DNA from 2 places in the Acetobacter persici genome. Region 2 is predicted to be linked to the other one. Evidence: predicted binding sites of a transcription regulator. Region 2 holds the regulator's gene; the other holds the start of a gene.
The links. Region 2 encodes LexA, which represses DNA repair genes until DNA is damaged. Its sites were predicted from a motif close to TGTTCTANNTANGTTC; they were not measured.

Region 1 (4,213 bases), on a different contig from region 2:
GGGAAAAACGCAACATCAAACGCAAGACTGTCATCATGCCACAACGTCCGGTCTTCCCGGTAGGCAATGCTGCGGAACTGGTCAAAATTCAGATTATCCAGCGCTTTGGGCAAGGTCTGGTCCGGCCCGTGATAGGGCGCACTGGCAAGACGACGGGCAATCTGCCGCACCGTCATGTCATCAAACATACCCGTCGCTCCTTCAAGCCCTTCGGCCCGCGCCTGCCGGGCGACCCCGCCAGCCAGAGTAGCGAGTGTCGCCCCCGCGCCAATCCGAATTAAGTCCCGCCGCTGTACAGATGAAGACACTCCAGACTCCCGAATTCCCTATGATTTAGGGGCTAAAAATTTCTTTTGTGACAAAATCACCGTGCGATACGGCTTTTTAAGGGCATTCCACGGTTTGTGGTGTTAAGAGTTTTTCAAGTTCAGCAAGATGGGCCTCGGCAACCTGTGCCGCCTGTTTTTCAATATCCCGGTAACAGCGCACCACAGCCTCGCCTTCGGCTGTCAGAAACGCGCCACCGCCGCCGCCGGGCCGCGTCACGACCAGCGGTTCACGGAACATCTGGTTCAGACTATCCACCAGCAGCCATGTCCGGCGATAGGACATCCCCATGGCGCGCCCCGCCGCAGAAATAGACCCTGTTTCCGCCAGTTGCTCAAGCAGACGAATTTTTCCATGCCCCAGAGCAGGTTTTTTGTCCGCATCCACCCGCAAGGTCAGTCTTAACCGCTCAGTCATTCACCTGCCCGCGTTCGCGTTCCCATTCTCTGCATGATATCATAAGAACATGATGTTTTCTTTTACCCGGACCCGCGCCCCGGCCATCTTCTCATGACACATCTCAACGCAGATATCATCTGGCGCCCCATGAGACCAGATGATCTTGCCGCCATCATAACACTCGCGGCACACATCCACCCGGATTATCCGGAAGATGACGATATTTTCAGAGAACGGCTGAGTCTTGCCCCGTCAGGCTGCTTTGTGCTGGCCGATGCCAGCGGGGTGCATGGCTATCTGATAAGCCACCCGTGGGCAGGGCATCTCTCCCCGCGTCTGAACTGCCTTCTGCACCATCTGCCTGCCCAGCCGGAAAGCTGGTATCTGCATGACCTTGCTCTGGCTGAAACCGTAAGGGGGCAGGGGCGCGCCAAAGAGGCCATCCGGCTGGCAGAACACGCTGCCCGAAAGGCAAATCTGCCGGTGCTCAGCCTGACAGCAACCGGGCCAGCCCGCACATTCTGGCTAAAGCAGGGCTTTACGCCAGAAGACATTTCAGAGGCTGAAAAAGCCGTGCTGGCCTCGTATGATCCCGAAGCCAGCTTTTTGTCCCGGCCTGTTTCAGGCTGGGTCTAAACGACTGGAAAGAACCGCTTAGTCTTCCACATGGTGTTCGGGGGCCAGCATCATGGCTTCCGCTACAATACCGGAATGCTCACGCACCTTGCGTTCAATCTCGGCAGCCATTTCAGGATGGTCACGCAGGAACTGCTTGGAGTTTTCACGCCCCTGACCAATCCGCTGGCTGTCATAGGAGAACCATGCGCCGGACTTCTCCACCACACCGGCTTTCACGCCCAGATCAATCAGTTCCCCGACCTTGCTGATGCCTTCACCATACATGATATCGAACTCGACCTGACGGAACGGCGGGGCCATCTTGTTCTTGACCACCTTCACCCGCGTCTGGTTGCCCACCACCTCATCCTTGTCCTTGATGGACCCGATGCGGCGAATATCCAGACGCACGGAGGCGTAGAACTTCAGTGCGTTCCCGCCCGTCGTGGTTTCCGGGTTGCCAAACATCACGCCAATTTTCAGACGGATCTGGTTCAGGAAGATCATCATGGTGTTGGAGCGCGCAACGGAGCCTGTCAGCTTGCGCAGCGCCTGACTCATCAGCCGCGCATGCAGGCCGACATGGCTGTCACCCATATCCCCTTCAAGCTCGGCACGCGGCACAAGGGCCGCCACACTATCCACCACCAGCACATCAATCGCGCCAGAGCGCACCAGTGTGTCCGCAATTTCCAGCGCCTGCTCACCCGCGTCGGGCTGGCTGATCAGCAGATTATCAATATCCACGCCCAGCTTCTTGGCGTAGCCGGGGTCCAGCGCGTGCTCGGCATCAATAAAGGCGCAGGTGCCCCCCCGCTTCTGGGCCTCTGCAATGGCATGCAGCGCCAGCGTGGTTTTACCGGAGCTTTCCGGGCCGTAAATTTCAATCACACGGCCACGCGGCAGGCCGCCAATCCCCAGAGCGATATCCAGCCCCAGAGAGCCGGTAGGAACCACGTCCGCCTGTTCCTTCGGGCGCTGTCCCAGCCGCATGACAGACCCTTTCCCAAAAGCCCGTTCAATCTGCCCGAGCGCGCCTTCAAGAGCTTTTGCCTTATCCATCATTCACCTTTCCTGTGGCCATCGACTACGGCCGGGAGTGCTGCACTGTTTCAAGACGTGCCATAAAAGCCGCGTACCGGGCAATGACCGGGATCACGCCCCGATCCTCGCTCAGGCACCTTAAAAATGATATTTCCGCCTGTTCTTATAGAAACAAAACAAGAACACTTCAAGCCGGAAACAGGCGGCCCGAAGCCGCCTTGCCTCCTGCCGCCAGCGCGACAGACTTTATTTGGTATGGCTGGAAGAGACCGCAAGGCCAGAGCCACGCGGATCGGTCCACCCGAAGCATTTTCCGGAATCGCCCGGCAGCCCCGCAGGGCAGGACACAAAATTGGCGCGCCCCACACCGTCCGTCACAGTCGGGCGCTGCCCGGCAATCGCGGCCCGCAATGCAATGGCTGCCGTATCCGCCGCAACATTCTGGCCAGAAGCCGTCGCCGCAGCGCGGAACTGGCTGGTGCCCTGATGCGCGATAGCCGCCGTCAGCAATGGCAGCGGACGCCGCACGGGGGAGGCCGCCAGCACGATCCCGGTCGAGCCAGCCACACGGCCGGTGCCGAACAGATTGTTCATGGTCAGGCCGCAGCTGACCGTCTCACCCGTCCGGTCCGTCACCACAAAAGATGTGGACGCAGGCAGGGGCGGCAGAGCAGACCCGGAAGGCAGGCTGCCACCCTGCAACAGGGCCTGCGCATCCGCTGCGGTCATCGCGGTCCCTTTGCCGGTCTGACGGGCGCGCCAGCCGGATACAACAGATTCCGCCCGCACGCCGGAATGGCCGTGGTCATCCATCGCGCTATAAGCAGCGGCCGTTCCCAGCCCGCCATCGGCTGGCGGCGGCAGGAAGCTGATATCCAGCCCGCCGGAGCGCAGGGTCAGCGGCTGCTCCGCCACAGGCAGGCTGCTGCGCATATCCGCCGGTGTCAGGCCCGCACCCGCTGCCTGAGATGCCAGCGTAAAGCTCTGCGCCAGAGAGCCATTATACAGGTCCCCCACCCCGGCGATCCGCAGGCGCTCAAGCGCCCCGGCCAGACGCGGCTGCACCATCAGGTCATTCGCGCCCAGAACGGTGCCGTTGCTGTTGGCAAAAATGGCGCGCGTCTTTTCATCCGCCAGCAGCGGCGTCTGCACCGCCGCCAGATCGGACGCCAGAAGACCACCCACCGGCACCCCATCCGTCGCCAGATTACGGGCGGGCACGACCAGATCCGCAAAGTCAACGTGGCCATAGCGCAACTGCATCAGATACAGGCCTCGGGCCAGCATGGGCACGGCTGCCGGGCGGTCAGACTGCGCGGGGGTCTGCCCCGCGCGCGGCAGGAAAACAAAGGCCTGCCCCTGCGCATCCCCCGGACGCCAGGCCAGACAGGCGCCACCTGCCCCCAGCGAGGCACGGGAGGGCAGGGTGACGGACAAGGCCAGCCCCAGAGCCGCCGCGGCATCCGCCGCGTTACCGCCTTGCGCCAGCACATCCCGCGCGACCAGAGCCGCCTGCGGTTCATCCGCAACAACTTCCCCCACAAACCCCGTCAGGGCAGGGTGAGACTGCCGGGCCGGGCTATCATCCGCAAAAATGCTACAGGCTGTCAGGGGGATGGTGAGGGAACAGGCCATCAGTAGCGACGCCATCCGGGCTGAACAGGTCTTCATGAAATGCTCGGGCACGCCTTGATGTCTCCATTGCTCTGGTCTGCCCGCATGCCGGGCGTCTGAAACTCTGTTCTGGATTACCGCTGTTCCGGGCATGCAGCAACACACACGCGGCATTTCCATCCCAGCGGTTCTGCTTTACACATAAAGACAC
Region 2 (4,213 bases):
GGCACTGGCTTTCTGACGCAGATGCTGCATGACACGTGGCCTGAGGCTGAACTGATTGCGACAGATATTGCCCCCAAGATGCTGGAACGTGCCCGCAACCGTGTCGGGAAGCGTGTGCAGTTTTGTGAGATGGATGCCGCGCGCCCTGATGTTGCGGGCTCGTTTGATCTGATTTGCGGCAATCTGGTCTTTCAGTGGCTGGCCGAACCCGCCGCTGTTCTGCAAACACTGGCCGAGCGCCTGACGCCCGGTGGCGTGATTGCGGTTTCAACCTTGCTGGATGGCACATTTGCGGAATGGCAGAATGCCTGCGCGGCAGAAGGGCTTGTGGCAGGCACGCCGGAGTACCCGGAAGCCCGGACCGTGCAGGGGTGGCAGCCCCGCCTGTGTGCGGGGCGGTGGGTGGCGGAGCGCTGTGTTCAGCCTTTTGAAAGCGGACTCGCCTTTGTGAGGCATCTGAAGGCAACCGGAGCGTCCGTCCCGCGGGAGGGTGTCGCGGCGTTCTCCCCGGCAGACCTGCGGCGGGTGATGGCACGCTTTGATGCGAGCGGCGCTCTGGCTACCTGGCATCTGGCGTACGGCTGTTTTCAAAAACCTCTAAGAGCCGGGGTGTTTGTCACCGGAACGGATACCGGCGTGGGGAAAACGCTGACGTCTGCCTGCCTGGTGCGGGCATGGAACGCCCTGTACTGGAAGCCTCTGCAAAGCGGGCTGGCGGATGAAGAAGGGGATACTGCGACCGTTATAAAACTGAGTGGTTGTCTGCCGGAGGACTGTATTCCTCCCGCCGGAGCCTATCAGGCGTCTCTCTCCCCCCTTGCCGCAGCACAGGCAGAAGGGGCGGAAATTGACCCGGCCCTTCTGGCTTTGCCGTTGCAGAACCCGGAACGCCCGATGGTGGTGGAAGGGGCGGGCGGCCTGATGGTGCCTGCCACGGATACGCTGATGATGCTTGATCTGGCAGAACGCTGGGGGCTGCCGGTGGTGCTGGTTGCTCGCAGCGGGCTGGGTACACTCAACCATACGTTGCTCAGTCTGGAGGCCATGCGGGCCAGAGGTCTGGCTGTTGCCGGGGTGGTGCTGAGCGGGCCACTCAACCCTGAGAATCGCAAAACGATTGAAGAAAAAGGGCAGGTGCGGATTCTAGCTGAATTGCCACAACAGGAGGCTGTTACACCGGAGACGGTGCGCACGCTGAGCGGGCTCATTCCCTCATGGGATGCCGTCTGTGGAGGCAGGGAGAGTGTGTGAGTGAGAAGGAGGGCGTGATATCAAAATCACGCCCTCCTTCTCAGGTCTGGTCTCAATCCTTGCGTCTAAGACATGTCGCTTGGTGAGGTTGCCGCACAAGCGGCGCTTTAGTGATACTGGCGGATCAGCCCAGCCAGACGCCCCTGAATATGCAGGCGCTCCGCCGGGACAATCCGCGTTTCATAGCGTGGGTTGGCGGGTTCAAGCGCGATCGTGTTGCCTTTACGGCGCAGGCGCTTGAGTGTGACTTCACTATTATCAATCAGCGCCACGACAATCTGCCCGTTCTCGGCGTCTTCCGTGCGGCGGATGATAACGTGGTCGCCGTCCATAATTCCGGCCTCAATCATGGAATCACCAGTGACTTCCAGAGCGTAGTAATCGCCTGAGCCAACCATATCTTTGGGGATATCCAGAAAGGTGTCGGTCTCGGCCATTGCCTCAATGGGCAGACCGGCGGCAATGCGGCCATAAAGCGGGATTTTTAGTGCCGCTGTCTGCGGGCGGGAGAAATCACCGCGCACGACGTTGGCGGGGAGAGTCTCGGACGCAGGCATGATTTCCGGCAGGTGGATGACTTCCAGCGCACGGGCGCGGTGATGATGGCGGCGCAGAAAACCGCGCTCCTCCAGCCCGGAAATCAGGCGGTGGATACCGGATTTGGAGCGCAGGCCCATGGCCTCTTTCATCTCATCAAAAGAAGGAGAAAAACCCGTCTGCTTGAGGTGGGAATCAATAAAAAGAAGCAGTTTGTGCTGTTTGCGCGTCAGCATTGCGGCACCCCGGAGCAGATGATCGTTTTTGTATTTATAAGACTTTGTTCTACATAAGTTCTCTTTTTGGGTCAAGGGGTTATTCGGTCATATCAAAAGCGCTTCTGTATTTTTTGCGGGGCCTGTAAAGTTGTGGAACAGAAGGGTCCGTTGCGGGCCTGTTGCTTTGCAGTATGGCGATTTAAGCGGGTGGCGGTTGCTATTGGCCACAGGACCCGGAGCCGTTCTTTCAGCCGGTAGCATAGTAATTTTGAACAGGTTTTGTGTTTAGAAAAATTATCACAGTTCCGGCAGCGTTCTGCGCCTGCCTGACCCTGAATGTGGCTCCGGCCGGAGCGCAGGATGCACAGTCTGGCGAGGATGCGTTCAGTTTTAAAGACCGTCTGACGCAGGACTGGGGCGGTGTGCGCCGTACTCTCGCTGAGCATGGTGTGGATTTTCAGCTCACGGACCAGAATGAATTCTGGGCTATTCCGGTTGGCGGAAGCCAGCCCTCCAATAATTATATCGGGGTGACGACGGGCCAGCTCTCGCTGGACCTTGGCCGTCTGACGCATCTGCCGCTCGGCACTCTCGGGATCAGTGGCGTGGATATTCGCGGGCATCCCTTCAGCAATCAGCCGCTGTATGTGTTCAATCAGGTCTCGGGGATTGAGGCGGATATCAATCTCCGGCTTTATGAGGTCTGGTATGGTCAGACCTTTGATCATGACAAGCTGGACCTGCGGCTTGGCAAGCTGGACCTCAGCCATGATTTTATGGGGAGTGACGGCGCTCAGCAGTTCATGAACGCCTCATTTTCCTGGCCTATGGTGCCGGATAATAACCTGTATGATCAGGGGCCTGCCGCACCGCTGGGCACGCCTGCACTCCGGCTCAAATATGCTCTGTCCCATGACTGGACGGTTCTGGCGGCGGTTGCGGATGATAACCCGATCGGGGCCAGTTTCCTGAATGAGGCAGATCCGTGGAACCAGAATCAGGACCCAAGTGGCACCCGGTTCCATTTTGGCACCGGCGTGCTGATGTTTCTGGAAGCGCAGTACCACACAAAGCTCTGGGGGCGGGACGGCACCTATAAGCTGGGCGGCTATGGGGATACGGGCCGCTTTCCGGATCAGGCCGATTCTTCTGTGCGGCATAAAGGCAACTGGACTTTATATGCTGTGGCGGATCAGGAGCTTGCCAGCCTGTCTGGCGTGCAGACGCTCGCGGGCTTTGTGCGGGCAACATGGGCCCCCCCTGCAAATCGTAACCAGATTGCCAATGCTGTGGATGCGGGGCTTGTGCTCAACGCGCCCTTCCAGCGCGCGGATGATGTGCTGGCTCTTGGCTTTGGTTATGGCGAGGCCAGTCCTGTACTGCGCCGTGCAGAGCGGCGCGCAGGGACGCTGGCCCAGCATGCGGAATACCATCTGGAACTGACGTACCAGTTTCAGGCTACACGCTGGCTGCTGATCCAGCCTGATTTGCAGGGGATGCTCTCACCCAGCGGCGGGGTGCTGGATACCGCAGGCCGCAGGGTGAAAGATGAAGCGATTTTTGGGCTGCATTCCAGCGTGTCGTTCTGAAAGGCCTCAGGGCAGGCGCAGAATACGGCAGGGTGTTCCGGCTTTATCTGCCGGGGCAAACGGGGCGCGGATCAGAAGAGCCTGACTTTGGGCAAAAATATTGAGCTGAGCGGAATCCTGTGAGCTGAACGGAGTGGCAAGCGGAAGCTGTCCGTCAGCCTGCGGAGTCAGGCGGCACCGCACAAAATCCTGCCGCTGATCATTTTCCGCGATATCCGACCCGAGCAGGGCGGGTTCTGTTTCCATTTCATCCGGAACAGGCAGCCCCAGCAGCTTGCGCAGGGCCGGGGCAATAAACACCAGACTGCATACAAGCGCTGCCACCGGATTACCCGGCAGGCCAATAACGGGGGTGTGGCCAAGCTGGCCGAACATCAGCGGCCTGCCGGGACGCATGGCAATTTTCCAGAAGTTCAGATCCAGCCCGTGCGCTTCAAGCGTGCTGCGCACGATATCGTACGTGCCGACACTAGCCCCGCCGATGGTCACCAAAAGGTCCAGCGAATGGGCCTGCCCGATCGCCGCGGAGAGAGAGGCTGCGTTATCCCGTGCGATGGGGAGCAGAAATGCATCTGCCCCCAGAGACTTCAGGAGTGCCACGATCATGAACGCGCCGGA

Region 1: a site for LexA is predicted at 2,558-2,573, ahead of recA (recombinase RecA). Genes of this name have one in related genera too.

Annotation. Positions count from the first base shown of each region.
Region 1 is NZ_JAERKU010000008.1:53,056-57,268, reverse strand. It holds gene JK199_RS10310 (glucan biosynthesis protein) at 1-308, opposite strand, end outside; gene JK199_RS10305 (winged helix-turn-helix domain-containing protein) at 385-744, opposite strand; gene JK199_RS10300 (GNAT family N-acetyltransferase) at 874-1,362, shown strand; gene recA (recombinase RecA) at 1,381-2,406, opposite strand; gene JK199_RS10290 (gamma-glutamyltransferase) at 2,635-4,038, opposite strand.
Region 2 is NZ_JAERKU010000003.1:147,866-152,078, forward strand. It holds gene bioD (dethiobiotin synthase) at 1-1,251, shown strand, start outside; gene lexA (transcriptional repressor LexA) at 1,359-2,024, opposite strand; gene JK199_RS05070 (carbohydrate porin) at 2,288-3,595, shown strand; gene JK199_RS05075 (molybdopterin molybdotransferase MoeA) at 3,602-4,213, opposite strand, start outside.